2 regions of the Paenibacillus sp. 1SOY10 genome follow, and region 2 is predicted to be linked to the other one. Evidence: riboswitches for the same ligand, from Rfam matches in the RefSeq annotation. Region 2 holds a riboswitch; the other holds the start of a gene.
What was found. Region 2 has a riboswitch for S-adenosylmethionine ahead of metA (homoserine O-acetyltransferase MetA). Riboswitches for the same ligand answer to the same signal wherever they lie in the genome.

Region 1 (15,464 bases), on a different contig from region 2:
TTGTTTATTGCTTTGTTACCCTATTCTTCTTCCGGATCAGAGCCGAGCGATTCCAGATACTCGGCAGTAGCCCGGTCCCGTTCCCGACTCTTCTCCTTCAACCGCTCAATCGCTGGCAAAATTAAGACATCGACTTCTCGCTGGACCGTATACGCCAGGTCATGGCGCTGCTGCGATTCGAGATAGGAGCCTACCTCCATCAGCGCATTGTAACGATCCAGCTCCTCCCGCGTTAACAAGCCCCGCACTTGAACACTGCAATGGCGCATGTTAGAAGAATCTTCCCTTCTTCAATACTAACGGAATTCCCCCGATGGTGAACAGATAACGCAGGTCGACCAGCTTTTTCAATTGAGCTGCTCCCCAGCCTTTGTATTTTTTGCCGAAGGCGCTGGCAACAGCCTCACCCTTACCCAAAGAAGCCACGGTGCCTTTATTACTGAACACAAACTTCTTAAGCTCCTTACCGCGGATGGAGGCCACTACGTTTTGTGCGCAGGTCACGCCCTGCTGCATGGCAATTTGCGCGGTAGGCGGATAAGGGCGGCCTTCCGGATTGAACATCAGGGAGTTATCCCCGATAATAAACACGTTATCATGGCTTGGAGCCCGCAAATAGTCATCAATCTTGACGCGTCCACGTGCCGTCTCAAAGCCTGCAGCTTCAACCAGACGATTGCCACGAATGCCCCCTGTCCAAACGACAGTCTGGGATTTAATCTCCTCGCCGGTGGCCAGAACCACTCCATCCGGTGTGCACTCCTTGATCGCTACGCCAATCTTGAACTTTACGCCCTTCTTCTTAAGCACATCCATGGCGTACTCTACCAACTCGGGATCAAAACCAGGCAGAGCGGTTGGTGCAGCCTCCACGTTGTATACGTTCACGTAGTTGGGATCTACATCGTATTCCTTGCATAATTGCGGAATGCGATCAGCGAGCTCAGCTACGAATTCAATACCGCTGAAGCCAGCTCCGCCAACAACAAAGTTCAGACGATCAGCACGGCTCTCATCCGCCTTATAAAGGGCAAATTGATATTCGATATGCTGGCGAATCATCCGCACCGAGTTGATGCTGCGAATCGTCATGGCGTATTCGGTCAATCCCGGAATGCCAAACGATTCAGGCTCTCCACCCAGGGCAATGATCAAATAATCATATGAAAGAGTTCCGTCCTGAAGTACGACCTTCTTATCTGCCAGACGGATTTCCTGTACATTCGATTTCACCAAATCGATTTTGAACTCGTCGATTAGTTTGGAGATGGCTACCCGCGTATGCTCGATGGAATCTGTCCCGGCCGCCGGCATATGCAGATGTGTCGTAAAATAATGATAGTCATGGCGATTCACCAGGGTGACGTCAGCCTCATTGTAATTCAGTTCTTTTTGCAGTCGCTGGGCGGTAAGAATACCACCATAACCCGCACCAAGAATTACAATTTTGGGTATGGTACTCATGATTTTGTTCTCCTTCCAAGTTGGGGCGCTCTATATTTGAAATTAAACCAAAAACTTCAATGTGAAAATTAACACATAAAATTACAGTCTTCGGCACGATTCTTAACCTATACTATTATTCGCCAAAATCGGGAATCCTATTTCACAAATGTACTTTTTTCGTCACAAATATGAATGCATACATTTGAATGATATCGGCTTTTACATAAAAGATCAAGTCTTATTTTACCCGTAATCATGGGACTTTCTACGTTTTCTTTTACAGATTCAGGGCAGTTTGCAACCTGTCTTTGCAAGAAAGGATATGACGTTTATAATAAAGTAGAATTGACATTATAAAAACCTGTGAAGGTGCAGAAAAATATCTGGAGGTGTTTGGCCCGTGTCATCCCAAAACAATGCCGGCGAATTCACCGATCTCCTTATTATCGGAGGCGGACCGGCAGGCATGTTTGCCGCATTTTATGGCGGAATGAGAAAAGCTTCCGTCAAACTGATTGAGAGTATGCCTCAGCTTGGGGGGCAAGTTGCTGCCCTCTATCCTGAGAAATATATTTACGATGTAGCCGGGTTCCCGAAGGTTACGGGGCAACAGCTCATCGACAACCTGAATGAGCAGCTCAAGCTGTTCGATCCTGACATCCGTCTTGAGGAACGCGTGGTGCAAATCGAGAAGAAAGACGAACGCCACTTCATCGTAACTACGGACAAAGACGTTCACCACGCACGCGCCCTGATTATCACGGCTGGCGTCGGAGCCTTCGAACCTCGCAGACTGGATTTGGAGAATGCGGCTGGCTTCGAGAAGGCCAACCTGCATTACTTCGTCAGCGACTTGAGCCGCTTCAGCGGCAAGAAGGTACTGATCAGCGGCGGCGGCGATTCCGCCGTAGACTGGGCGCTGATGCTGGAGCCCATCGCGGAACAAGTTACATTAATTCATCGCCGCGATAAGTTCCGGGCCCATGAGCATAGCGTGGAGAGACTGATGTCTTCCAAGGTACAAGTCATCACTCCGACGGAAATAACCGAGTTGCATGGGGGAGACCGGATTGAGCGCGTGACGTTGGCTCATGTGAAGACGAAGGAGACGCAAGAGCTTCTGGTAGATGACGTTATCGTGAACTTCGGCTTTGTCTCTTCGCTGGGACCCATCGCTGAATGGGGCCTTGATATCCAGGGCAATTCCATCGTTGTCGATTCCCGTATGGAGAGCTCGATTCCCGGCATTTTTGCTGCAGGCGATATTACGACGTATTCCGGCAAACTGGATCTGATTGCTGTCGGCTTCGGCGAGGCGCCAACCGCCGTTAACAATGCCAAGGTTTACATCGATCCAGAGGCCAAGCTATCCCCGGGACACAGCAGTAATCTTAAACTGTAGTTTTTACATGATTTAACAAAGAAAAGGGTATCTTAACCTTACGGATTTTATTATACCGTAAAGGAGAAGATACCCTTTGCCATATATATGCCCGCTCTGCAACGGCTTGGCCACATTTCATGCAACCTGTCCTGATTGCGGATACGTACTTGAGAATACTGGAAAAAAGGAAGACTATACCGGACCTTACAGTCCTTACGGCTCCGCTGATCAATACACCTCAGTCATTTCCGAGCGCAGTCCATCCGGCTGCGAACATGTCGTACAGTGTCCGCATTGTCATGAAGCTTATATATATCATGTTAACGCCTGGCAAGCGCCTTGAATGCCTGGGGATAACTCAATTCATCTCTAGCAAACTGGACAAATTGTCCACAGTCTAGTGAAGCATGGTAGATTGGGAAAGGTCCAATTCCCGTCTGCGGATTTCAGCCAATAGCAATGCGATAAACTCCTGATCCAACTGCAATTGGGTCGCTTTATAGTAGGATTCGAGAAGCAAATCATCGGTCAACAACGCCATTGGTAACACGCCCTTTCTAGTATTTTCCTCATCATAACAGGAAAAGTTTAGTAGAACAAGCGTTCCTGTTATCCACATATGCCTGTGGAAATCCTGTGAACAACATGTTAGTAATTATCGAAAAGCGTTGAAAAATATGATGGGATAATGTGGACAAAAGTTATTCACAGGACACCAGTTCGCATATTTTGACGGAAAATTTTCTCCTAAACAAAGGAATTTTGGAGAATTTCTGTGCTGCTTACATCTTATTGTGGTCTTGTATTCACTTCAAAAATCCAGATCTTACCGCTACGATCGACTCCGTAATCAAATCCAAGCTCCCCGACACCAGGGAAACGACTCTCCAGGATGGTTATACATGTATTTGTCAGCGTGCGCATTTCTCTGCGCTTGCGAACAGAAATCTTACGACCCAAGGAACGGCTCAGCCCCTCGCGAGCGCTCAGCATAGACCCGCCCTTGCACAGGTTGGTTACGAACAATCCGGGACGAGCCAGACGCCCTACCATTGAGCGATACCCCCAGGCTCCGTTCTCCTTCACAACCTTCACTCTGTAATCAATGGGCCGTCCATAAATCCGAGCCAGATGAATCCCTTGCTGAATCATGTACTTGCGTTTGGCCTTGGCCCGGTTCAATGCACGAAACATGGCATTGAAGCTGGAGAAGCAATATCTGCGCGAAGCATAGGTGAACGCGTATACACCGCCGGAATACGTTACCTTAATTACACCATAGCCGCCTCCCCCACAAAGCGGCTTAATCACAACCATGCCAAACTGATGTAGCATTCTCTTCAAGGCATCAGCGCTGTACAATCGGGTCTGCGGTATGTGGGTGGCCACTTCCCCATTGCTTAGAAGCGCCTCTGTCTTCAGCCATTTGTTGGCTAACTGTCTTCCCGCCATGACACTATCCCCTTTCTACGATATAAGGTATTTTACTCGTAGGAAGTTATAGATTCTTGGATGATTGTCCAAGGCCTAAGCCCCTTTTCCCCGCGATCATCCAAGGGCTTTTCTTTGCAAATGGGAAGAATTAACGTATATTAATGGGGAACAATGGTCTATATCCGACCAGAGAAGGGGGAGGAACGGGTATTGAATACAGGGGGATCTTCATTTGAGGCTTCGCTCTTTGAGGTGCTTTATTGGTTCGCCATGATTGCCATGTCGCTAGTGCTTGCGGGAATTACCGTAGCTTTATTCCTTACAGGGCTCAAAATGGTCAAGTCCTCCCGCAAGGGCCTGGGGGCTGGTTGCATCGTCTTCTCACTAGTCGCAGCGGTTATGGTCTTCCTTATGGTGGATCGGCAGTTTCTGTAAAGATGTCGATTCTACTCCTTGAACTGCTTCGTTCTGGGAAGACGACTTTTTGAACTACCTCTTGTAGAGAACCTTGGACTCAAGCCACAGCCTTTATCGGGAACGGCATGAGTCTTTTTCTCTAAAAAAGTGGAAACCTAACTCAAGTTATTCGTATTATTTACATAGACCAATTTGCCTCATTGCAAAGAAAGAACCAGGAGGGTCATATCGCATGGGAAGTACACCACTGTGGAGTCAACGCTTCAAGAAGTTTTTCCTGAACAACCGTTTTGTCTTATTTCTGCTTATCGTATTACTGATTAGTCTGAACATTTTGGTATTCTCCAAAATTTCGTTCGTGTTCACACCGGTTACCGTGCTGGTCAAAACCATTCTGCTGCCGATCATCTTGACGGGAGCTATCTACTATCTGCTTAACCCGCTGGTCGATTGGCTAGAGAAGAAACGGATTCGTCGTGCTTATACCATTACAGGCCTCTATCTGCTTATTGCAGGACTGATTACACTTCTCGTCATGACGGTTGTCCCACTCGTACAGGAGCAGATCATGAGTCTTGTCGAGAACTTCCCCGGATATATGACGGAAGCACAGGAGCAGTTCGCCTTGCTCATTGGGAGCAACCTCTTCCATCAAATCCAGGAGACATCAGGTTTTAACTTCAATGATTTGACCCGTTCGCTGGCTGAGCAAGGCAGTGATCTGCTGAATAACGCCTGGTCCGGCATCGGGGGCTTCCTTGGCGCAGTGAAGAACGTCGTGCTGGCCATCATCACCGTGCCTTTCATCCTGTTTTATCTACTCAAGGACGGGAAGAAGCTTCCGCAATTTATTCTTCGTTATGTGCCAGTTCGCCTTCGCAGTCAGACGCATCATGTCATGACAGAGGTCAATGGACAGATCAGCTCCTACATCCGTGGGCAAATTATCGTCAGCTTCTGCATTGGCGTGTTAATGTATATCGGCTTTGTGATTATCGGTCTGGACTACTCGCTGACCTTGGCTATCATCGCATCCTTCACCAGCATCGTGCCGTATCTCGGTCCGGCTATCGCTATTACACCGGCATTAATTATCGCTATCGTGACCTCGCCGATCATGCTGGTCAAACTGATTATCGTCTGGACGGTAGTGCAATTAATTGAAGGTAAATTTATTTCGCCGCAAATCATGGGCAAATCACTAAGCATTCACCCGATTACAATCATCTTCGTAATCCTTACGGCAGGTAACCTGTTCGGGGTGCTTGGCATCATCTTGGCCGTTCCAGGATATGCCGTGCTTAAGGTCATCTTCTCCCATCTATTCCAGTGGTTTGAGCGGCGCTCGCATCTGTATGATCCAATCACAGCGGATGTGCCCACTCCTTCTGATGAGATCATTACTGAGCAGCCGCAACCCGGGCCCGAAGAGTAACACCTTAATCTAGTTCACTACAGATAGCTGTACAAATAAAACAGGCCCTCGCGGAAAACCCGCGAGGGCCTTTATAATGGCTATTAGTCTGCTTACTTAATCACACTCTTGTGGCTGGCCTTCTTCGTCCTTCATGCGGAACGACTGGCCGCAACCGCAGGTAGCGATGGCATTGGGGTTCTGGATGGTGAAGCCTCCGCTCATGCCCGACTCCTTGAAGTCAATCTCCAGACCGTTCAAATAACGAACGCTTTCCTTATCCACAACCACCTTCAGCCCATGAATGTCTATATAGACATCCTCTGCACTTTCCTCATCATCCAGTCCCATGCCGTAGGAAAATCCGCTACAGCCGCCAGGATTCACTCCCACCCGCAGGAACATCCCCGGCGTTTCTTCTTCAGCAAGCATATTTTTAATCCGCGCCATTGCGCTGTCCGTAATTGTAATCATGACCTTCACACTCCTTTAAGCAAATTATACTCCTTCTCCCTCATACGCTCAACAGATGTGATATTTCTTGTTGCAGAAATGATTTCCTCCAGCTATCATTGTTGCCCCCTTGGGATACGGGGTTTATAATAGGAAGGTAATTCATACAGTAATTGTACCAGGCATTAATTGCACTTGGAAACGGAGGGAACGCTATGTTCACGCTGGTTACCCCGAATACCGACAAGAGAATGGCCGAAATTGCGGATAAAGTCCGCAATGGAGAACGTCTCTCCCTCGAAGATGGGGTCTATTTATATGAAAGCGATGATATCTTGAGCATTGGCCAGCTTGCCGGTGAGGTCAATCTGCGCAAAAATGGCAAAAAGGTTTATTTTATTGAGAACATGAGTCTCTACTTCACGAACGTTTGCGAATCCCGCTGCGCTTTTTGCAGCTTCCGCAAGGATCAAGGCGAAGAAGGCTCTTATACCCTGTCCGGGGAAGAAATGGTGGCTTACGTGAAGCAGCACATTACCCCGGGGGTTCGCGAATTTCATATCGTGGGCGGACATAACAATCATGTGCCGTTCCAGTATTATGTGGATTCGCTGAAAGTCCTTAAGGAAAATTTCCCACAGGTCACTATCAAAGCCTATACCGCAGCCGAAATTGAATTCTATACTCGCTTGAGCGGATTAAGCACCAAGGAAGTGCTCCTGCGCCTGCAGGAAGCGGGTTTGGAGTCACTAACAGGCGGCGGTGCGGAAATTTTATCGGATCAATACCGTGAGAAAATGAAGGTCGACAAAGCCAACGTCGAGCAATATCTCGATGTCCACCGGACCGCCCACCAGCTCGGCATGAAGACGCCAACCACGATGCTCTATAGCTCCGTGGAGTCCTACGAGGACCGCATCCGCCATATGATGCAGATCCGTGAATTGCAGGATGAGACGGGTGGATTCCAGGTATTTATTCCGCTGTCGATGCAGCCACGTAACAAGAACGCCAGCATTATGCGGCGGAACTCGGCCTATGAGGATTTGAAGACGATTGCGATTAGCCGATTGATGCTGGATAATATTCCGCATATCAAGGCTTACTTCATTAATATTGGAGTGCAGCTCACTCAGGTAGCGTTAGCTTTTGGCGCATCGGATGTGCACGGCACAATTTTGAAGGAGCAAATCAGCCATGCTGCCGGGGCGCAAACTCCGGAAGGGATGACTCTGAAAGAACTGATCTGGCTTGTTAAAGGAGCCGGACGTATCCCGGTCGAACGGGATACCTTCTATAACGAAGTTCGCGTATACGAATAACTCTTGTTTGGCTTAAACCGCAGATTCGCTGATGATTTGGAGAATTCGCACAGCCAATTGCCCGGCATCCTCTGCCTCCACCTGCTTGCCATTAACAATAACGTAAGGGAAGGCGTAGCAGGTTCCGCAGTGGGTCAAGCAGCCATATTCATGAACTTCACAATCGTATTGCTCCTGAACCATGCGAATGGCCTCATGAGTCCCCAGGCTAACATTCCGGGTACAATATTCAAGTAAGTGTTTCACCTTCGGGCCTCCCTGAAGAAGGATTTAAATTTTAGACATTATGTAATATAATAAGACGAGAAAGGAGTTGAAAACAATGAGTGAGCATGTACAAGATAAATTATATGATGAAGTGCTGGAAGTTTTGGACAAACTGCGCCCATTCCTGCAACGTGACGGCGGCGACGTAGAACTGGTGGACGTAGAGGATGGCATCGTCAAGTTGCGACTGATGGGAGCCTGCGGTAGCTGCCCAAGCTCCACGATTACCCTCAAGGCAGGGATCGAGCGCGCTCTGTTTGAAGAAGTAGAAGGCGTTGAAGAGGTCGTTCAAGTATTCTGATCTCATTAACCTAAGCGATAACTATTCTGCTCTTCAATGGAGTATGAGAAGTAAACCCGACCCTTCGGCGATTTGCCGGAAGGTCGGGTTTTTTGTGGTTGTGCAAGTCTGCTATGCGTTCACCTGTCATGTGCGGATCAGGTCGGCTTAATCCAGGGACGAACGGGGTCCAAGCCACCGGACACATCCATAATATTGCCGGTGACAAAGTCAGAATCCTCATGACACAGGAAAGCAATGACCCGTGCTACATCCTCGCCACTTCCCGGCCTCCCCAGCGGTGTCTGCCCGTCTTGAAGCTCGCGAGCTTCCTCAATAGTAGTCTCCTTGTTCCTCCCGCGAATATCGCCGGGGCATACCATATTAACAGTGATTCCATATGGGGCCTCTTCGACGGCCAACGTTTTGGTGAAGGACACCAGCCCCGTCTTGGCCGCAGCATACACCGCACGGTGTGGCCAAGCACGCGATTCTGCTGCGTGTCCGAACCCGAAATGAATGATCCGTCCCCAGTGCTTCTCACGCATGGCCGGAAGCACCAGACGATCCAACAGCAGGCTACCCACCAAATTCCCCTCAATCATCTCCAGCACCTCGTCCTGGCTATAATCGGCGAAGGGTTTACGCTCCCGGATAAAAGGACCCGCATTGTTGACCAGGATATCAATCGTCCCTAGTTGCTCCTCTACCTGCCCGGCTAAATAAGTGATTTGCTCACGCCGTGACACATCAGCTTGCACCGCAATACAACGCACGCCCCGCTGCTGGATATCGGAACGGAGGGAGAACGCTTCCGATTCGCTATGTACGTAATTCAGCGCAATATCAAAACCTTGCTCCGCCAACGTCAATGCCGTCCTTTTTCCGAGGCCTTTGGCGCTCCCGGTAATTAGGGCTATTTTTCTACTCAACGTTTCTCCTCCTCCCAGAGTACACTCCCTTTAAGAGGTAGTTCAAAAATTCGTCTTCACAGTACGTAGCTATTCAAGGAGTCGATTCGGCATCGAATCTTGAATTCACCCGGGACTTCCGTTGCTCACGTACCCACTACGTACGCTCCGCTACTCAGTCCCTAGCTTCATCCAACCTTCTTGGTCCTGTAAACCCGACTTTTTGAACACTCACTTTAAGTATAAAAGATTCGGCGCGTTCCCACAAACGAGAGCAAAAAATCCCGCTGCGAATTTTCGCAGCGGGAGAGTATTACCATGGAATGAATTACCCTGGCGTATTATTAAAATACCGGTACCAAGGCACCTTCATAGGTATCATTGATGAACGTTCTGACTTCATCCGAAGTAAGCGCCTTAGCCAGCTTCTGAATGGCTTCGGAATCCTTGTTGTCCGGACGAGCTACCAACAAGTTGGTGTATGGGGATTCTTTGTCTTCAATGAACAAAGCATCCTTCGTCGGATTCAAATCAGCTTCAAGCGCATAGTTCGTGTTGATCAAAGCCAGATCTACTTCTTCCAATTGGCGAGGCAGCATAGCTGCATCAGCTTCAATGATCTTCAAGTTCTTCGGATTTTCAGCAATATCCTTTTGAGTTGCTGTAATTCCAGCATCCTCTTTCAGCTTGATCAAGCCTTGATTTTGCAACAGCAGCAAAGCACGACCACCATTTGATGGATCATTAGGAATAGCTACCTTCGCTCCGTCAGGAAGCTCATCGGCGGAAGTGTATTTTTTGGAGTAAGCGCCAAACGGCTCCACGTGAACCCCTACAACTGACACAAGATCAAATTTGTTTTGCGTGTTTTGTTCGTCCAGGTACGGTTGATGTTGGAAATAGTTCGCATCGAGTTCTTTCTCGAATACCTGTACGTTAGGTTGTACATAATCGGTAAATTCCTTCACTTCCAGCTCCACGCCTTCTTCCTTCAGCTTTGGAGCGATAAATTTAAGAATATCAGCATGAGGCACAGTAGCACCTACGACCAGTTTCACTGGCTCGGAAGTTGTTTCGTTACCGCTGTTCGCTGCATTTCCTTCTGCTGCCGGAGTATTTCCTTCCGGCGTATTCCCCGCTGTATTGTTCCCTGCATTGTTGCTTCCGCAAGCCGCCAACACCAATACCAAAGCCAGTGTCAGTACGGATAAAGTCCATTTTTTCATCGCAGATTCCCCCTTAATTTGTTTTGAATAAGGATAAGATTATATATTATTGTTTCCTTATTTCCGCGTAAAATGAATAACTAGCCGGTCACCCAGCATTTGCAACAATTGCACTAAAATAATCATAAATGTAACAGAAACCAGCATGACCTCACTTTTGTAGCGGTAATAACCGTAGCGAATGGCCAAATCACCCAAGCCGCCCCCGCCAACCATACCGGACATCGCCGTATAGGAGACCAGTGTAACCACCGTGATTGTCATCCCAGCCAGTAAGCCTGGTAACGCTTCGGGCAAGAGCACCTTGCGAATCAATTGCAGGGACGAAGCCCCCATAGCCTGGCAAGCCTCAATCACCCCACGGTCCACCTCGCGCAGCGCCGTCTCCACTAATCGGGCAAAGAATGGGGCCGCCCCGATCACGAGCGGTGGAATCGTTCCCTCCACGCCACTTGATACCCCCATAATAGCCCGGGTTACCGGAATCAAGGCGACAATCAAAATAATAAACGGTACGGAACGAAGTATGTTCACTACCAACGAAATAATCCTGTAAACCCATCCTAATACCGAGGATTGAGAACGTGAAAAGACAAATAACATGACGCCTAAGGGCAATCCCAGGATGAAAGTAAACAATGTAGCGTAACCCATCATCTGCAACGTATCCACCGTTGCTGTACCCATTTCCGACCAATCAATGGTACTGAAGTCTAACTCTTTCATGATTCAAGCACCTCCACGTCAAGATCCCGTTCCCGCAGCAGCCGTAGTGTCTGTTCTACATCCTGCCTGTCACCTTCAAACGAAACCGTCAGTTGGCCGTAAGGCGTATCCTTAATGGTGGAGATGGTGCCTTGCAAAATTGCAAAATTCACGCCTGTCTCCCTGACAACCTGGGACAACACGGATTCATACGTCTGGGCCCCCAGGAAAGTGATCTTTACCAGCTTGCCTCTCGCTGCCGACGAGGCGGCTGCCGCAAGCTTCAAGCTCTCTTGACCCGCGTTCTCGCGGTGCAAAAATTCCTGTGTTACCTCATGTCGCGGCTTCAGAAATACTTCTGTCACCGGACCTTCCTCCACAATGCCGCCTTGATGAATGACCGCGACCCGGTCGCAGATGCTCTGGATCACATGCATCTCGTGCGTAATCAATAGAATCGTCAGTTGGAACCGCTTATTAATATCAAGCAGCAGCTTGAGAATAGAGTCCGTCGTTTGCGGGTCCAGTGCCGAGGTAGCTTCATCGCATAGCAGGACGTCGGGATCACTAGCGAGCGCCCGGGCGATGCCTACCCGCTGCTTCTGCCCACCAGATAGCTGAGCCGGATATTTGCTCTTGTGCTCCTCCAAGCCAACCAGGGCCAGCAAGCTGTCTACCTTCTTAGCTATAGACGCCTTCGGCGTTCCGATCAGCGTTAGCGGGAAAGCGATATTATCGTAAACGGTAGCTGAGGCCAACAGGTTGAAATGCTGAAATATCATGCCAATCTTACGCCGGCGTTCTTGCAAATCTCGCTTCCCCAGCTTCGTCAGATCCACATCGCCTACCCAAACCTCGCCTTCCGTAGGACGTTCCAGCAAGTTGATACATCGAATCAATGTGCTCTTGCCTGCTCCGGAATGGCCAATCACTCCAAAGATTTCACCCTTTTTCACACTTAAATTCAAGCCCGATAACGCCACGGTGAAGGTCTTCTTGCCTCCATACACCTTGGTAACATCCTTAAGTTGGATCACTTATATTCACCCCCTATGTATGTTATTTGTACAAGCCGATATAAAATAAAGAGCCCCACAGAATCAAAGGGCTCTCTTTACGTAAAGACAATGCCTTCTCATCTGCCAAAACCAACCGCGCAACCGCTTGGTTTTGAAGGATTTAGCACCATGACATCCGTTCCCCGGGCCTTACGGTATCTTACACCGTGCCATGAACGAATCGGTTGCTGGGCTTCATCGGGCCTTGTCCCTCCGCCTCTCTCGATAAGAAATATGAAATTATCATATTACAGTTCATAACATAGAATGAAACTATTGATGAGTATAATGAGTTTTGCCGGTTTTGTCAAAGAAAAAATACATTAGCCAGCAATCAACTCTTCGTAATTTTCTTCCAGCGCTGCTGAACATAGCCAAATACAGTCAGATAGGTCTCACAGACCATGTGGTAGCCCCGTTCCAAATCACGGATATGTTGATCGAGATCCTCCAGCTCCACCTTACCGAATAGGGCTTGATGCCGCTGCCACAAATCATCCTTCATTTCCGAGTTCATATAGTGGACTTCCGTATTCCGACGTCTGCGTAGAATGTTCAGCGTTTCCCGGTATTCCTCTTTGATGGCGTTCAGCTTGCCGCCTAAATCGGGATGAACCTTGAAGTAAGCAAACTGACGCAGCACCGTAAAGTAGGAGAAATGTGTCTTCACCTTGGAGGTCTTGAGATCGAACAATTCGTTCAACACCGTACCGAGCTTGTCCAGCGCCGAGAACACACGAATGAAGCCATCCTTGTAAAAGTAAACGTATCGCGCATAGTCAGCCCGCTCCTGCGAATCCATATCCTCCACCGAATCCTTGCGAACTTTCTGGCGGAAGAAGGTCGCGGCGAACAGGCACTCCTCCAATTCTTCCAGGGAAGAAATTAGTCCACGCGTCCATATTTCAAGCTTGCGGTAGTCATGCGACGGGTCTTGATGGTCTTTGATTTCACGCTGGAGCAGTTGAACCGTTTGCCCCATAGCATCCATCGAACTTGCAAATATGCCGTCATTTTGTCGAGGTGGTTCACCAAGCAAGCTGCGAAGCATAGTTTACCTCCGTTTCACAGAAAATAGGATTTCCAGCGCTGATCGACCAAGGATACGATATCCTCTCTTGGGAACAGTTCATCCGGATAACCTGGCTTCATACGGGCATCAATCACAAGTGGCAGACTGTAGGACAGGTGATGCTGGCGCACCTCGGCGGCAGCATAGATATCATTAGCCGGATTGAACCGGGTAAATACCGTCCACAAAAATGCCGTCTGATCGTAAGCCGCTGTCTTGGCGTCATCCACCAGGACTACGAACGGCCAGGCTGTTCCGCGTTCGCGCAGACGGCCAAGCACCCGCTCCGCGAGCTCAGGCTCATCCTCATAGGATGCACCGGAAACGACAAGGCATCCGTCATGAAAAACTTGGATGCTGTTGATCTCCGCAATGTCGCCTTCCTCATAAGTGCGCGGCAAATCCCGTATCGGGTCGCCCACTCCCATAAGAATAGCCTTACTGCCATGATTTAGCTTATGACCTGTGTAATCCAGCGTGTCATGGGATGTATTGTTAATAATAAACAAATCCGTAGCCGGGTCAAAACGTTCCAGAATGGTCTTAAGCAACAGACGGAAATCTGCCAGATCTACCAGCTTGTCCGTCAGCATCAGAAATTTGGTCAGCGATAGCTGCCCTTCACCCAGAATACGGAAGGCCGATACCAGCGCTTCCCGAGAATAACTCTCACGAACCACGGCAGAGCTTAACGCATGGAAGCCAGCCTCGGCGTAGGTCCATAAAGAGCGGACATTCGGCATAACCATTGGAAAGGCAGGTGACAGAAGCTTCTGCAGGAAATCCCCTAAATAATAATCCTCCTGCCGCGGCTTGCCGACAATGGTCGCCGGATAGATGGCATCCTTGCGGTGCCACATATGGTTGACATGCAGAACCGGAAATTCATGCTGCAACGAATAATAACCAAAGTGATCCCCGAACGGTCCTTCCAAACGACGTTCAAACGGGGGAACCAGCCCGGAGATGGCGAATTCCGATTCCGCAGGAATGCGGTGTCCGCCTAGCGGATTTTCGATCATCGGCAACTTCTCACCTAGAATAAACGAAGCGACCAGCAGTTCGGACAGATGCTCCGGTACCGGGGAAATAGCTGAAGCCACCATCGCTGGCGGCCCTCCCAGGAACACGGAAACGGTCAATGGTTCTCCGCGCTTCTCAGCCTCATGGTAATGGAAGCCGCCACCCTTCTGAATTTGCCAGTGGACCCCGGTGGTCTGATCATCATATAACTGAATCCGGTACATGCCCAGATTGTTCTCCTTGGGTTGGAGTGGATTCTCGGTATAAACTAACGGCAACGTAATAAACGGGCCGCCATCCTCCTGCCAGCTCGTTACCTTTGGCAAATCCTTCAGTGGCGATTCCGTACGGCATACGCCCAGGATGGGAGCTTCACTCTTGGTGACATTCTTCATTCCCACTTTGAGCACGTCACGGATAAGCCCACGCTCATTCCAAATTGCTTTGGGCGTAGGGGGCAACAATTTATGTACGGCATCAACAAGCTGGTTGGCGAGCATTTCGGGCCGTGGACCAAAGGCCATCTCCACGCGACGAATGGTACCGAACAGATTAGTGGCTACCGGGAATGGCGTTCCCTTCACATTAGTGAACAGAAGCGCCGGGCCACCATCATCAATGACACGCCGGTGAATTTCGGCCAATTCCAGATATGGATCGACAGGCACATCGATGATGGCAAGCTCGTTTTCCTTCTGCAGTGCATCAATCCATTGACGCAAATTTTTGTAGCTCATTCCTAATAATCCTCCTATAAAGACCGGGACAAGGGCCTACCGGCTCGGTCCCATGCCCCGGTCGTCACGTTTCGTTTGCTATAGACAAGAGTATACCTTATCCGGCAACCGCTTGGCGAACCTTACTTTCTAGAGGTTGTTCAAAAAGTCGTCTTTCCACAACGAAGTTACTCAAGGAGTGGGTTCGACATCGAATCTTGAATTCAGCGCTCTCAATATGCCTGATCGGCTTTCGTTTTGGAAGGAGGAGTCCTCTTCTCCCCCCGGCTTAGCTGCCAGGTGCGGACACTCAGGTAGCTGAGCACGCCGAACAAG
Region 2 (15,464 bases):
TATCAAGAGCTATCGCCTGGGCAACTATGGAGAGGGCGGAGCCGGAGTAACTGTAGCAGAATTGAAGTAAAGCACGGAAGCAAGAATGGAGGACGGGCTTGAAACATAACATTGATCCGTTGTTGGAGCAGCCGCTGGGACTTATGCTCGGTTACTTTTCCGTAGCGGTGCTGGAATTGATCGTTTTTCTTTCCTGTTTTGAATTGCTGGCGAGGTATCGTTGCTGGCAGGAAATCAAACGCGGTAATATGGCAGCATCGCTGGCAACCGGAGGCAAGATATTCGGGTTGTCCAACATTATTCGCTATGCGGCGGATCATCCTTCCATTTATGATTTTATGATCTGGTCCTCCGTTGGAGCCGGACTGTTGCTGGCAGCTTATGTGCTATTTGAATTTTTGACGCCGGTATTCCGAATCGACGAAGAAATTGCAAATGGAAATACCAGCGTTGGTTTTATAGCGTTGGCAGTCTCCGTTTCGGTCTCTTTTCTGATTGGGGCTTGGGTGGTTTAGGTTAGATTCGAGGAGGCAGCGCAGGATGAAAAATCTCATAAGAGTATTATTTATCGCCGCCGTGCTGTTTTTGGCCGCAGGAATTATTTTTTTGACGAAGGGATGAGCATTGAGATGGAAACGACAATTTGCCCATGGTGCCAAACGGAAATCGTCTGGGACGAAGAGCTTGGTCCGGAGGAAGAGTGTCCGCATTGCCATAACGAGCTTAAGGGCTATCGGACGCTGAGCATTACCCTTGGGGAGGATAACGACTTTGAGGACGAGGCGGAGGACCATCCCTTCAATGACCGGAAGCATCAGCATGATGAAGAGGATCAGGACGACGACAACGCCTATTGGGATGACGAAGAGGAGACTTCCCAGGTTGGTGGGATACATCGGCTGGGCGCATTGGCGGCTGCCGGAGGCGATTTGCTGAAATATGAATCTGGTGTGGAAAAGCTGCTTGATGGTCAAGAGGAAGTGCCTGAATGTCCACATTGCCGTGAGTATATGCTATATGCCGGCAAGCAACCATTAACGGCGGAGCATGGGTTTGGGGTCGTGCAGCCTGCCGGTCTTAAGGGGCCATTACTGCCGGACTCTGCTGAGCTTAACGTGTATGTATGCACAGCCTGCTTCCATGTTAGCCGTTTTCTGACGGAGGAAGCCCGTCTTTCCCTCATGCGTGTGATTAGTGGAGAAGAAGAAAGCTGATTTTGCAGCTACTTCCCAAACTGGTTAATTTTATAATATTAAGAAGCCCTGTCCAAATAAGGACAGGGCTTCTTTAGTGGTACGTCTATTTCGGATTTGGCCGGGTAGTTCGTGTCAGTGAGAACATAGCCATATCCTTGCGCGGCGTCCCGGTAAGGGTGTCGACGATCATTTCGGCGGCAATCGTGTTGCAGACCGTTCCATTCCCCCCGTAACCTTCCAGGAAATAAACACCGGGAAAATCAGGATGAGGTCCAATGTAAGGCAAGCCGTCCCGAGTTTCTCCAAAAACCGCTCCCCAAGCATACTCGCAGCTTAAAGATTGATATTCGGGAAAAAGACGATGAAGTTCCTCCAGCAGCATTTTACTCTGATGAATTTCCCGGCCTTCTTGCAGCCCATCCGGTGGCAGGGGTTCGTCGAGGCCTCCGGTGATAATTCGTCCGTCCCGAGTCGTACGCATGTAAAGATACGGCCTTGCCGTCTCCCAAATCAGACTATTCTCATACCAAATCTGCTCTTTGTTTACCTGCTCGGTAACAATGGCATAGCTCGCGGTTAAGGTGGCTCCGCTCTCTTTCTTGAACTGCTGGGTTTCATAACCGGTGGCCCAAATGACATGCTTGGCAGAAACGCTGCCTTCCCCGCAGTGCCAGCGGATTCGACCGCCATCAGCTTGCTCGTGCCCGTGGACCGGACTATGCTCAAACACTCGGACACCTTGCTCTTTGACCCGGCAGAGGATGCCGTGAATAAAGGCGAAGGGGTTTAATTCGGCATCTCCCGGGGTATAGATTGCTCCAGGGTATTGGAACGGAAATTTTTCGGTAATGGTCTCAGGTGTCCACCACTCGGCCGGGAAGCCAAACCGCTGTAAGGTTTCAAATTCCTCCTTAAGCTTCTGCGCATCCTGCTCCGAACTGGCCAAATAAACGCTGCTTCGCTCCGTCAGCCGCTCGGCTTCCTTGAGTTCAGCGCTGATCTGTTTTAATGTCTCCAGGGCTTGTTGACTTAGGCGGTAAAAATGGACTGCTGGCTCTTCTCCAAAAGTGTTGATGCATGAGGTTAATGTTTTATCGCTGGCATATTGCAGCAGTCCTGTGCTGGCCAGAGAACTGCCACCCGCGATTTGGCCGCGCTCGACCAATATGGTATCCACGCCTTGCTCAGCCAGCAGGTGGGCTGATAGCGCGCCTCCAATACCGCCGCCTACGATCAAGACTTCACACTTCAACTCTTCTGTAAGCGTGGGGTATTGAGGGACGGGCGGCATTTCTGACGGCCAGTAATAGTGCCCCGTGTGCAGTTTCATAAAATAGCCGCTTCTCCTTTCATCCGGGAAAATGGGATTGTCTAATTATACCCATTCGTCGGACATTTCAAATCCACGTTTCTAAAAGCTAACCTGGCATGGCTTGTTTTTCTAGTCAGATATCATAAATTCATGTAATATAAGTATTAAATTGTTCCGATGGCTACTGGATAACCCGGGGCGTCGGAAGCATCGCTGGAGGATGAGGAATGAAACAACTAAGCGAATTGAAGCTCAAACTGCTGGACCTCCTCAAAGAGGATGCCCGCCGTGATGCGAACTTATTGGCAACGCTTGTGGGCGTTTCGACGGAAGAAGTGGCGGAAGCGATCAAGGAACTGGAAGATGACCATATCATCGTTAAATATGCGACAGTCATTAACCCGAGCAAGCTGGATGACGACAAGGTCACCGCGTTGATTGAAGTGCAAATTACCCCGGAACGGGGACGTGGTTTCGAGGCCATTGCTGAACGAATTTATCTGTTCCCCCAAGTGAAATCTGTATATTTGATGTCCGGGGCTTATGATTTACTTGTCGAGGTAGAAGGCCAGAATTTGAAGGAAGTCGCAAGTTTTGTTTCTGACAAACTGTCGACTTTAGAGTCTGTTTTATCAACAAAAACGCATTTTATCTTAAAAAAATATAAGCAGGACGGCATTATCTTTGAGGACCCGGAAGAAGATCGCCGCTTGCTGATTTCTCCGTAAAGGAAGTAATGAGATGAGCATTCAATCACAAGGTGCCGAGCAGTCTGGGAAAACGATGTCATCCTATTTGGCTCCACTGGTCAGAGAGATTCAGCCTTCGGGCATTCGCCGTTTTTTTGATCTGGTCAGCGGAAGCAAGGATATTATTACACTTGGTGTGGGCGAACCTGATTTTATTACGCCGTGGCATGTACGGGAGGCTTGTGTATATTCTCTGGAGCGTGGTTACACGAGTTATACGTCCAATGCCGGGACGCCTGAGCTACGCGAGGCTATCGCCGAATATTTGTACACGAGCTATAACGTGAAGTACAACCCTAAGGATGAAGTTCTGGTTACCGTGGGAGGTAGCGAAGCTATTGATTTGGCCTTGCGTGCCTTAATCGAGCCTGGTGATGAAATTCTGGTCCCCGTGCCTTGCTATATTTCATATTCACCGATCGCTTCCATTGGTGGAGGTATGCCCGTCGAAGTTGAGACGTATGCCCGCCACGAATTCAAGCTGCAAGCTGAGGATTTGCGGGCCAAAATTACACCTAAATCAAAGGTACTTATCTTGAACTATCCGAGTAATCCAACGGGTGGCATTATGACTTACGAGGATTGGCTACCCATCGCCAAACTGGTAGAAGAGCATGACTTGATCGTCATTTCAGATGAAATTTATTCGGAATTGACGTATGGGCAAAAGCATGTAAGCTTTGCTTCAATTCCGGGTATGCAAGACCGGACCATTCTGGTTAATGGCTTCTCCAAAGCATTCGCCATGACGGGCTGGCGTATGGGCTATGCTTGCGGGCACCCGGATTTGATCTATGCCATGCTTAAGATTCACCAGTATACCGTGATGTGTGCCCCCGTGATGGGTCAAGTAGCTGCTCTCGAAGCATTGAAGAACGGGCTGGAGGAGAAGGACCAAATGATCGAATCCTATAACCAGCGGCGGCGTTTGGTTGTCCAGGGATTACGGGACATCGGTCTGGAATGTCATGAACCGCAAGGAGCGTTCTATGCTTTTCCTAGTATTGAATCGACGGGTCTCGGTTCGGAAGAGTTTGCCCAGCGCTTATTGCTTGAAGCTAAAGTAGCGGCGGTACCAGGTAATGTGTTTGGGGCTGGTGGAGAAGGGTTCTTGCGTTGCTCTTATGCAACCGGGGTCAATCAACTAAGCGAAGCCTTGCATCGCATGGGTGAGTTTGTTCACCGCCTAAAGCAGGGGTAAAAGAAATGAATCGCCGGGAAATGGGGCTTATTAACAATTCTTTCATTTTCTAATTGATCAATCATTGATTACCATGGTATAATTCGATTTTGGAAGAAGCTTAAGTTTCTCAGGGAGGGATTTCTTTGCGCTGTGGTGGATACAACCTGCCATTCAATAACTTTTTAATTGCTGAAGGACATGATACGAATCCATGGATGGACGGACCGGACGGGTCGAATTCACCACATGCTGTTACGTTAGAGGATGAAATTTATCTGCTGCGCAGTAAGATGGAGAAGCTGTTTCTGGAGGAGAAGTCCTTCACCTCGGATATTGTGGTAGAGATCAGCAGCTTGTTGGATCTGAAAATAAATGAGTTTATGAGAATATCCCACAAGAGTAGATAATGATAACTATATATGGATTCACTGAAGAAGGAGACCGGTTCACGGTCTCCTTCTTCATATGATGCAGCCGATTGTTGGGGGAAGTCTCTTATCCAGCGGGACTTGGTTTTATGATAAAATGGAACGGTAGGATGCAAATAGGAGGAATCTCAAATGGCTATTTATACACGTACCGGTGATCAGGGTCAAACTTCGGTCATTGGAGGTAGAGTTGATAAAGATGATGCACAGGTAGAGGCTTACGGCTCGATAGATGAGTTGAATTGCTTTGTAGGTCAGGCCTGCAGTCTGATCCATGAAGAACCGTTTATCAATCTGCGAGAAGAGCTACTGCAAATTCAACAGGAATTGTTCGATTGCGGTTCAGATCTTGCCTTCGTGAAATTGTCGGATAGCCGGCGCTACAAGATGACAGGGGAGCCCATCCAACGTCTGGAGACCTGGATTGACCAGCATCAGGCAGAGAACCCCTCACTGGAGAAGTTTATTATCCCTGGAGGAACACAGCTTGCATCCGCATTACATGTGTGCCGGACCGTATGCCGCCGGGCGGAACGCCGGGCTATTACGCTGAGCCACAGCAAGGAACTTAACCAGGAGGCGCTCAAATATTTGAATCGCCTGTCCGATTATTTCTTTGCCGCTGCTCGTACGGCGAATCGCCTTGCCCAGGTGGCGGATGTTGAATATTTGCGGAGTCGGAAGGTGTTTGGCAATAAATCATGAGTGAATATTATGATCCGATCACTTACCTGGTGACCGAGGCTGAGCAGGGGTGGACGGTCAAGAGCGTGCTGCAGAAGCGGCTTGGGGTATCCCGCAAGCTGATGTCTCGTATTAAATTGACGGAGCGCGGAGTTGAGTTGAACGGAGAACGAGTGTTCATCAGTGTGACGGTCAAGGCTGGTGATATGGTGAGTGTATCGCTGGAGAAGGAAAGCTCCGATGATATTCTCCCAGAGCCAATTCCGTTTGATATCGCCTATGAGGATGAAGCTTTGCTGGTTGTTAATAAAGCTTCCGGAATCATTGTCCATCCGACCCATGGCCATTATACAGGCACGCTGGCTAACGGGGTGGTGCATTACTGGCAGGAGAAAGGTGAACAATTTCGCTTTCGGCCAGTACATCGGCTGGACCAAGAAACCAGTGGACTGATTGCTATCGCCAAAAATGCCTATGTGCATCAGCACATTTCCGAGCAGATGATTGCAGGCAAGGTGATCAAGAAATACACAGCTTTGGTGCATGGCTGCCCGTCATCGGTTGAGGGCACGCTTGATGGTCCGATTGACCGCGATCCCGCCGAGCCTCACCGCCGAATCGTAACACCATCGGGCTATCCGGCGTTAACCTTCTACCAGGTTGCTGAATGTTTTGGAGAAGGGGCGCGCATAGAGTTGCGTTTGGGTACAGGCCGAACTCACCAGATTCGTGTGCATATGACGGAGTTGGGTCACCCGCTTATTGGGGACAAGCTCTATAATCTTCCCCAGAAGCAGGAGTTGGATCATGCGGATAGTCCCGTGATACAGCCTCCTCAAGCATGGAATGAGGCGATAGGCAGACATGCTCTGCATGCTTCAGAACTGGGCTTTCGCCATCCCTTAACGGGGGAAGACCTGCTGTTTCAAGTAGAGCTACCCGAGGATATGCAGCGTTTGCAGCAACTGATGAGGGCGGGAAGACACGTCACCTAATGAATCCATATCAAACCAGGAGGATGACTGAATGAGTAAATTAACCGTGTATCATTATCCGCGCTGCGGAACTTGTCGCAAGGCTATTCAGTGGTTGAATGCCAGGGGGCATGAACTGGATTTGCGTCCTATTCATGAAACGCCGCCAAGCGCCGAGGAATTGAAGGAACTGGTGGAATTCAGTGGACTGGAATTGAAGAAATTCTTTAATACGAGTGGAGAGGTATATAGAGAACTGGGCCTCAAGGATAAGCTGGCCGGGATGACAGAAGCGGAGCAACTTGCGCTCTTGGCTTCGAATGGAATGTTGATTAAACGTCCTATCGTTCGAGACAATCACCAGCTTGTGACGGTAGGGTTCAACGAAGAAGAGTACGAGCGAGTTTGGGGTTAAGGCAAAACCAATACGTAGCAGGAATGGAACCAAAGTGTTCAGGAAGGTGGCTGGGCCGGAAGTGAATTTGGTACAAAGTGGGAAAGATACGATCATGTTGGTCGATGGCATGGCCTTGATGTTCCGGGCTTATTATGCATCGGCGGCTTCGGGCTATATCCGCCGGACAAAAGCGGGATTGCCGACAAATGCAGTGTATGGATTTATGCGTTATTTCTGGGATGCTGTGCAGCGGTTTGGACCAACACATATTGCTTGTTGCTGGGATTTGGGGAGCAAGACGTTTCGAACTGAGCAATTCAGCCAGTACAAAGGGAATCGTTCAGAGGCTCCGGATGAGCTGATTCCGCAGTTTTCCATCATTCGTGAAGTGATGGATAGCTTGGGAATCCCTAATATTAGCTGTCCTGGCTATGAGGCGGACGATTGCATCGGGACCCTTTCTTCCCGTTTTGGACAAGAGGGCATGGATGTGCTGGTGCTGACAGGAGATCATGATATGTTGCAACTGGTCAGCGAGCGTACTCATGTCCTTATTATGAAAAAGGGCCATGGCAATTATATGGTATATACGCCAGAAGTCTTGAAGGAAGAGAAAGGCTTGACTCCAGAGCAGATCATCGATTTGAAGGGCTTGATGGGAGATACAAGCGATAATTACCCTGGTGTGCGGGGCATTGGAGAGAAGACGGCCCTGAAGCTGGTGCAGGAATATGGCTCTATTGAAGGCATCTTGGCCAGCCTGGAGCAGTTATCCAAATCGATCCGAACCAAAATTGAGACCGATTTGGATATGCTGCATTTATCCCGGCAATTGGCAACGATCCGTTGCGACGTAGAATTGAACTGTGAGGCTGGTGTCTGCCGCTTTGAGCTCAATCCTTCGCTGGTCATATCGAAATTTGAGGAGCTGGAAATGGCGAGCGTTAGTTCATGGCTTGGTGTTGTCTAGGCCATTAATCCGTAAAGTAGGGATCGCCGAGGACTTGATAGAGAAAGGTGCGAAGCTCACCAGCTTCCTCTTCGTTTAAGCTAAAGAGATGTTCGAGATAACCCTCTTCATCCAGATCATCGGTACCAAGAATAGCGGTTCGGCCATTCTGCATGTCGGCTACCAGCTTCTTGCCGTAGAAACGGCTGGTTGTAGTAACGGCCAAGTCAAACCGTTTTAACGAACCGCCGATGAAGGTAACGAATCGGGTTGAGGTACTCTCCGTGCTATCGGATAGGAAATCAAGTTCTTGACGTGGCGCATTCATCGGTTAAGCCTCCTTAGGTATGAGTGCGAGTTGAACACCCTCTATTTGAGGAAATGTTTGTCACTATTATACCGAAAAAAATAGAGATAGGTAGCATCAATAATTGTGCATTGACAGTCAAATAGAATGTGGTATTATTAGGGATATTAGGTTACGTCTGGAGGAAGCACCTCTGTTGCGCTTAGCGCACAGAGGTGCTTTTTTGCGTTTTTCTTGAGCAGACAAATGCCTATATAAGTTATTCTTGTCTGCTTTTTTGCAGATTTATTATTTTAACTTATATAGCTTCCGTAACCGAACATTTAAGGAGGCGGGATGGATGCGAATTGTATTTCTGAACAGCTTGGAGAAGAAGGCTGACGGGGTAGTGAAGAAAGGAGCCCAGGTTTGGATCGGGGAAGAAGAGGGGGTATGGCAGATGGGCTGGAACGAGTTGACGGCTGATGGACAGCAGGAGGAGCTGTGGTATGAGGGAGCCTCCTGGTCGGAGATGCTCTACATTTATCGTCACCGCCTGGCAGCCAGAATGGCGGAGGGGTTTCACCCCGTTGTAGAAGGAATCTGGAGTGAAGGACAAGCTCTCAGTAGACGTGGCTTAGCGGCGCAGAAGCTATTTTGTTATAGCGAAATTCATGAGAATGCCCCGGTGTATGACAAACTGGCAGCTTGGCGGAGAAAGAAAGCCTCCGCGGAACATAAAGCTCCCTATCTGATCGGCAGCAATCGATTGTTGCGGATGATCAGTGTGTTCCTGCCTCAGACGGAAGAGGAACTATTGCAACTGCCTGGTGTCGGACAGAACAAGGCGAGTGAATATGGTGCCGAGGTGCTGGATATCACCCGAGGAGAGCCGCAAGTAAAGGCCTTTCCTTTGGATTGGGTAGACGCGGAACTGGACGCCGAGGTGTTCCGTTCCTGGATGTACAAGCAGAAGGAGAACAAATACCGCGAGGAGATGGAGAAGTACAGTGTTCGCCGGGCTGTGCTGGAGGCATTGGCCGCCAATCTTAAGTTAGCAGACATTTGCCAAAGAACGGGGCTGGAACGCCGGGAGGCCATTGAACTGCTAGAGGATTTGGGCAAGGAGGGCTACAGTACCGAGCAGCTAGTTGGATTGGAGCTTGCAGAGATGCCTGAAGAAGAACAGCAAGCGGTCTGGCAAGCATACGAAGAACTGGGCGATGCTCTGTTGAAGCCGGTGCTACACAAGGTGTATGGTGAGCATACTGCCGATGGCGGAGGAGTTGATACGCTGTATGAGCGTTTGCGGCTCATTCGCATCCGCTACCGCAATCATCAGGAAAGCGTTCGTCAGGCAGGCTAAGGTACCACATGAATAAAGGCCAACGATAGGGCAAGTGTAATTGCCCCCGTTAGCCTTTATCAGCTTTATATCCAATCCCTTTTTCGGAAGATGAAGAACATGCCGAAGCCAAGTACAGCCATAATGCCCAGGACAATGAAATATCCGTAAGGGGAATGCAGCTCAGGCATGTTATCGAAGTTCATTCCGTAAATACCGGTAATCAGCGTAAGCGGAATGAAGATCGTCGTAATCGCCGTAAAAACACGCATGATCTCGTTGGCTCGATTGGCGATGGCGGCTTGATAAGCTTCACGTAAGTTGCCTACCAGTTCTCGAAATGTATCAAAGTTCTCCGATATTTTAACCGCATTTTCATGTATATCGCTAAAATACTTCTGCAATTGGTCATCAATAAGCCGCAAATCTTTCTTGTTGAGTATATTGATGACTTCCTTTTGAGGGCCGAGCACTTTCTTTAACCACAAAATTTCGCTTCGTAGCCCGATGATTTCGTTAAGATGAGAGCGCTTGGTGTGCATCAGAATATCCTCTTCGAGCTTCTCAATCTTGACTTCGATCCGGTCACCAACCGTGAAGTAATTATCGACGACTAAGTCGACTAACAGGTATAAAAAGCGGTCCGGTTCGCTAACCTCTTGCTCCCAGAGAATTGGTTTTACCGCCCGCAATTCGTTAATTTTTTGTTTAGTAACCGTAATAATATAGTGCCGCCCCAAGAAAATACTCAAAGCGCGCAGGAAAATTTCCTCGTCATCGTAGCGAATGCTGTTAACCACGATAAAGTAATGGTTATCATAAGTTTCAATCTTGGGACGCTGCTCCTCTTCGGTCAGGCAATCCTCTACAGCCAAATCATGCAAGGAGAATAATGGCTGTAACAATGCCAGATCACTTGCATCCGCATCAATCCAGTAGAAGCCTTCCTCCGGTGCGGTAGTCGTTAACTCCACATTCTCAACCGTAGTGAATACGCCGGCTTTGACATGACGGATTTTCATAAACTTTCACTCCCTTTCCCCCAGACACTTGTGGCCAGGGTTTGCTCTGCTTAGAGCATAGGAAAGAGAAGGCTGGTTACCTCGTAACGTCAAAAAAGGCGTTTATGCAAACACCGGGAAACGAAAGTGCCGCAAGCGTTCCGCGGGCACCCAGCGGTTCGGTTTCCTATGCAATTGTAATACCTGGGTAGTCCTCTGCGGACTCGGGTCGCCTTCCATCCTCGGTTTCACCTCACTATTGCCAGTTTTGTTCGCGTTAAGCGTTGGCCTTAAGCCTAATCGGGCTCTCAAGGCACTTGTCTAGTATAACGCCTGCCAATGCCATGTTTCAACCTAAAACATATATTGTGATTTTTCTCCCAGGTTCTTGACGGAATGCCCTCTGATACATTAAAGTGATGACAGGGAGTAGGCATTAGAGCCGCATTTCCTTAAGCCAATTAAATATAGCGAAATCTTATCAAGAGCAGGTGGAGGGACTAGCCCGATGATACCCGGCAACCGGCGATGTAACCCATCGCAGCGGTGCTAATTCTTGCAGAGCGAGCAAGCTATAATGGCTTGTCCGTTTCTGAGAGATGAGAGAGGCGCATACCGGATACGTAATGACCTTTCTCCCCCGTGAGAGAGGTCATTTCTTGTACTACTATGCCCCTTCGTTCAAACGATATGATTTGACGCTACAACAAGAAGGAGTTGATCTTAAACCATGCCGATCAAAGTACCGGATCACTTGCCGGCCAAGGAAGTGCTGACGAGCGAAAATATTTTCGTCATGGACGAGAGCCGCGCCTATCAGCAAGATATTCGTCCTCTGCGCATCGCGATTCTGAATTTGATGCCAACCAAGGAGACGACAGAGTCTCAAATTTTGCGTTTGCTCGGTAATACACCGCTTCAAGTGGAAATCGTATTGCTGCATCCTGGTTCACATACTTCAAAGAACACCCCGGCAGAACATTTGGAAATGTTCTACAAGACCTTTGAGGAAATCAAGAATCTCCGGTTCGACGGAATGATTGTGACAGGGGCTCCGGTGGAACAACTGGAATTTGAAGAGGTCAATTATTGGTCGGAATTGCAGGAGATCTTCGAGTGGACCAAAACACATGTGACTTCCACCATGCATATTTGTTGGGCGGCGCAAGCCGGCTTGTATCACCATTACGGGGTACGGAAGATACCACTGGAGAAGAAGTGCTTTGGCGTGTTCTCCCATGCGGTTACCGATCCCCATGTGAAGCTGCTGCGCGGGTTTGATGAAGCGTTTCAGGTTCCGCATTCCCGTCATACCGATGTATTGCGTTCTGATATTGAACGTCAGCCGGAGCTCAAGATATTGGCAGAATCCGAGGAGGCAGGCATTTATCTGGTGGCTGGTCAGGATGGCAAGCAAATCTTCGTGACTGGACATTCGGAATATGATCCCCATTCTCTGAAATGGGAATACGACCGGGACGTCGCCAAAGGGATGGAGATTGAATTGCCGGTGAACTATTATCCAAACGATGATCCTTCCAAGGCGCCCAGGTCTACCTGGCGTGCCCATGCCAACCTTTTGTTTTCCAATTGGCTAAACTACTATGTGTATCAAGAAACGCCATATGACATCGATCAGTTGGCGGACTTTGTATATCAAATTTAAGGCAGGAGTGATTACAGGTGGGGGAGCAACGAAAAGAGTGGCGCATTGAGAGTATATTGGCACAAATCGGTTCATTGGAAGAGCCGGTGACGGGTGCCGTTAACTATCCTATTTATCAAGCAACGGCATTCCGCCATCCTCGGCTGGGTCAAAGCACGGGGTTCGATTATGCCCGCACGAAGAGTCCAACCCGCGCCGTATTGGAGGAAGCGGCCGCAGCTTTGGAGTCCGGTGATGCCGGGTTTGCCTGTAGCTCCGGGATGGCTGCCTTGCAGACGGTCTTTATGCTGTTTGCCCAAGGGGACCATCTCATCGTGTCTTTGGACTTGTATGGAGGGACTTATCGTTTGCTGGAACGGATTATGTCCAAATATGGCGTGACGTCTTCTTATGTGGATACCAATGACCTCACAGCACTAGAAAGCGTTCGTCAACCTAATACCAAAGCAGTAATTATTGAATCACCGACAAATCCGCTGATGATGATTACGGACATTGAAGCCGTAGCTGATTGGGCTCGTAGCCACAATCTGCTGACGATTGTGGATAACACGCTGTTGACTCCTTATTTCCAGCGGCCGCTGGAACTGGGAGCCGATATCGTCGTGCACAGTGCCACTAAATATCTGGGTGGACACAATGATGTACTGGCGGGTCTTATAATAACAAAGGGGCAGGAGCTGTCCGCTGAAATTGGAATGCTGCATAACTCGATTGGGGCGGTGCTGAGTCCCTCGGATTCCTATCAGTTAATGCGCGGCATGAAGACTTTGGCGCTACGGATGGAACGACATCAGAGCAATGCATTGACCATTGCTAAATATTTGCAGACGCATCCGCAGATTGCCGAGGTATTCTATCCGGGTCTGGAGGAGCATGCGGGATATGCAATTCAACGCAAGCAATCCAGCGGTAATACCGGGATATTCTCTTTTAAAGTGACGGATGCCCGTTATGTGGAGCCCGTGTTGCGCCACCTGAAACTGATTGCTTTTGCCGAAAGTCTGGGCGGCGTGGAGTCCTTAATGACTTATCCTGCCGTGCAAACCCATGCGGATATCCCAGTGGAAATCCGTGAGGCCGTTGGCGTTGACGATCGCTTGCTGCGCTTCTCCGTCGGGATTGAACATGTAGACGATTTGATTGCTGATCTGAGCGCGGCGCTGGAAGCGGCACGTCAGGAAGTTGAAGGAGGACAAGCTTAATGAGTGAGCAAGAGCGGCAGGGGCAAGAGCCCAAATTCGGAACGAAACTGATTCATTTCGGCAATGAAGTAGATAAGGAAACGGGTGCATCCAGTGTACCTATTTATCAAGCTTCCACATTCCATCATCACGATATTTTCAATCCGCCATTGTATGATTACAGCCGTTCCGGTAATCCGACGCGTCAGGCGTTAGAGGATTATATCGCCGTGCTTGAGGGCGGGGTGCAAGGCTTTGCTTTTGCCAGCGGAATGGCTGCGATTTCTTCCACCTTCATGATCTTCTCAGCAGGAGATCATATCATCGTGACCGAAGATGTCTATGGGGGAACGTATCGGCTTCTGACGAGCATTTTAAGCCGGATGAATATTGAAGCAACCTTTGTGGATATGACCAAGCCTGAAGAAGTGAAGGCTGCGATTAAGTCCAATACCAAGGCCGTGTACATGGAGACTCCCTCCAATCCGACTCTAAAAATCACAGACATTGCGGATATTGCTGCTTGGGCGCGGGAGCACCAACTGATCAGCATCATCGATAATACGTTTATGACTCCTTATTATCAACGTCCTATCGAGCTTGGTGCGGATATCGTGTTGCATAGCGCGACCAAATTTCTTGGCGGTCACAGTGATGTGCTGGCGGGATTGGCCGTAGCGCGAACAGAAGAACTGGCCAAACAACTCAAATATGTGCAAAATGGTCTAGGAACGGTGCTGGGTCCTCAGGATTCCTGGTTACTCATGCGTGGCATGAAGACGCTAGCGACACGTATGGCGCATTGCGAGATCAGCACTCGTAAGCTTGCCGATTGGCTGAGCCGCCGCGAGGATATCGAAGCGGTCTTCTATCCAGGGTTGCCAGATCATCCGGGACGGGCTATTCAGGAGAAGCAATCCAGTGGGTATGGTGCTGTGGTTTCCTTCGATGTAGGCTCCGGCGAGCGGGCTAAGCAGTTGCTGAATTTAGTTAAGCTGCCACTGGTAGCGGTAAGCCTCGGAGCAGTGGAGAGCATCCTGTCTTATCCGGCAATGATGTCCCATGCTTCCATGCCACCAGAGGTTCGCGCAGAGCGAGGGATTACCGACGGACTGCTGCGTTTCTCGGTGGGTCTGGAGGATATCGATGATTTGATTGCCGATTTGGAGCAAGCCTTGAAAAATTGCTGATGTTACGTTAATTCTAAAGGCCGCGCGGTAGCGGCCTTTTTTTCTTTTGTTTTTCTGCCCGTGATTGTGTTACGATTGAGCTATCATTTTAAATTTTCAGCATTTATATTTCTATTTTTATAGTGTTAAGGAGGCAGTGAAGCCGATGACTGCAATTGACGATATATTGAACAAAGCGCTCCAAGGCGGACGCTTGGACCTGGAGGATACGGTCCAGTTGTTTGAATCCGATGAAGTGGAGAAGATAGGGCACACCGCTAACATTTTGATGGAACGCAGACACCCAGAACCCATTACCACCTTTGTCATTGGACGGAATGTCAACTATACGAATATTTGTGATGTTTATTGCCGTTTCTGCGCGTTTTACCGCCGTCCCGGTTCCGAAGAAGGTTACGTGCTGCCAGATGAGGCCATCTTCCAGAAGATCCAGGAGACGATCGATGTTGGCGGGACAGAAATTCTGATGCAGGGCGGAACAAATCCGAATTTGCCGTTCAGCTATTATACGAATTTACTTAAAGCCATCAAAGAACGGTTCCCGGATATTACGATGCATTCCTTCTCCCCAGCCGAAATATTGAAAATGAAGGATGTATCTGAAGGCTTGTCACTGGAGGAAGTAGTGCGCCAGATTCATGCAGCAGGCCTGGATTCGCTGCCAGGTGGTGGAGCGGAAATTCTGGATGATCGTACACGTCGCAAGATTAGCCGTTTGAAGGGCTCCTGGCGAGACTGGATGGATGTGATGCAGACGGCTCACAAAATCGGAATGAACACTACGGCAACGATGGTGATCGGGTTCGGTGAGTCGATGGAAGAGCGTGCGCTGCATCTGTTGCGGGTACGCGAAGCTCAGGATGAATGTATTGCGAACAAGTACCCATCGGAAGGATTCTTGGCCTTTATCCCATGGACCT

Region 1: it holds a riboswitch for S-adenosylmethionine, as region 2 does, so the genes downstream of both, AC1VOR_RS19940 (methionine ABC transporter ATP-binding protein) here and metA (homoserine O-acetyltransferase MetA) in region 2, are expected to answer to the same signal.

The regions. Positions count from the first base shown of each region.
Region 1 covers NZ_JBXENK010000011.1:44,834-60,297, forward strand. The annotation lists gene AC1VOR_RS19870 (hypothetical protein) at 21-269, opposite strand; gene AC1VOR_RS19875 (NAD(P)/FAD-dependent oxidoreductase) at 271-1,464, opposite strand; gene AC1VOR_RS19880 (NAD(P)/FAD-dependent oxidoreductase) at 1,847-2,848, shown strand; gene sda (sporulation histidine kinase inhibitor Sda) at 3,228-3,371, opposite strand; gene AC1VOR_RS19890 (YheC/YheD family protein) at 3,620-4,282, opposite strand; gene AC1VOR_RS19895 (hypothetical protein) at 4,475-4,699, shown strand; gene AC1VOR_RS19900 (AI-2E family transporter) at 4,914-6,116, shown strand; gene AC1VOR_RS19905 (HesB/IscA family protein) at 6,213-6,569, opposite strand; gene mqnE (aminofutalosine synthase MqnE) at 6,764-7,870, shown strand; gene AC1VOR_RS19915 (DUF1450 domain-containing protein) at 7,883-8,116, opposite strand; gene AC1VOR_RS19920 (NifU family protein) at 8,193-8,438, shown strand; gene AC1VOR_RS19925 (SDR family oxidoreductase) at 8,576-9,349, opposite strand; gene AC1VOR_RS19930 (MetQ/NlpA family ABC transporter substrate-binding protein) at 9,673-10,554, opposite strand; gene AC1VOR_RS19935 (methionine ABC transporter permease) at 10,612-11,280, opposite strand; gene AC1VOR_RS19940 (methionine ABC transporter ATP-binding protein) at 11,277-12,296, opposite strand; SAM riboswitch class I at 12,392-12,549, opposite strand; gene AC1VOR_RS19945 (Cthe_2314 family HEPN domain-containing protein) at 12,652-13,368, opposite strand; gene AC1VOR_RS19950 (UbiD family decarboxylase) at 13,383-15,149, opposite strand; gene AC1VOR_RS19955 (COX15/CtaA family protein) at 15,362-15,464, opposite strand, start outside.
Region 2 covers NZ_JBXENK010000001.1:1,200,069-1,215,532, reverse strand. The annotation lists gene AC1VOR_RS05620 (endonuclease MutS2) at 1-70, shown strand, start outside; gene AC1VOR_RS05615 (DUF350 domain-containing protein) at 99-515, shown strand; gene AC1VOR_RS05610 (hypothetical protein) at 630-1,214, shown strand; gene AC1VOR_RS05605 (NAD(P)/FAD-dependent oxidoreductase) at 1,300-2,526, opposite strand; gene AC1VOR_RS05600 (Lrp/AsnC family transcriptional regulator) at 2,736-3,236, shown strand; gene AC1VOR_RS05595 (aminotransferase class I/II-fold pyridoxal phosphate-dependent enzyme) at 3,250-4,458, shown strand; gene AC1VOR_RS05590 (aspartyl-phosphate phosphatase Spo0E family protein) at 4,656-4,847, shown strand; gene AC1VOR_RS05585 (cob(I)yrinic acid a,c-diamide adenosyltransferase) at 5,001-5,573, shown strand; gene AC1VOR_RS05580 (RluA family pseudouridine synthase) at 5,570-6,547, shown strand; gene AC1VOR_RS05575 (arsenate reductase family protein) at 6,579-6,941, shown strand; gene AC1VOR_RS05570 (5'-3' exonuclease) at 7,036-7,893, shown strand; gene AC1VOR_RS05565 (DUF3055 domain-containing protein) at 7,898-8,200, opposite strand; gene AC1VOR_RS05560 (HRDC domain-containing protein) at 8,520-9,524, shown strand; gene corA (magnesium/cobalt transporter CorA) at 9,590-10,525, opposite strand; SAM riboswitch class I at 10,980-11,110, shown strand; gene metA (homoserine O-acetyltransferase MetA) at 11,235-12,170, shown strand; gene AC1VOR_RS05545 (aminotransferase class I/II-fold pyridoxal phosphate-dependent enzyme) at 12,188-13,375, shown strand; gene AC1VOR_RS05540 (trans-sulfuration enzyme family protein) at 13,375-14,544, shown strand; gene mqnC (cyclic dehypoxanthinyl futalosine synthase) at 14,690-15,464, shown strand, end outside.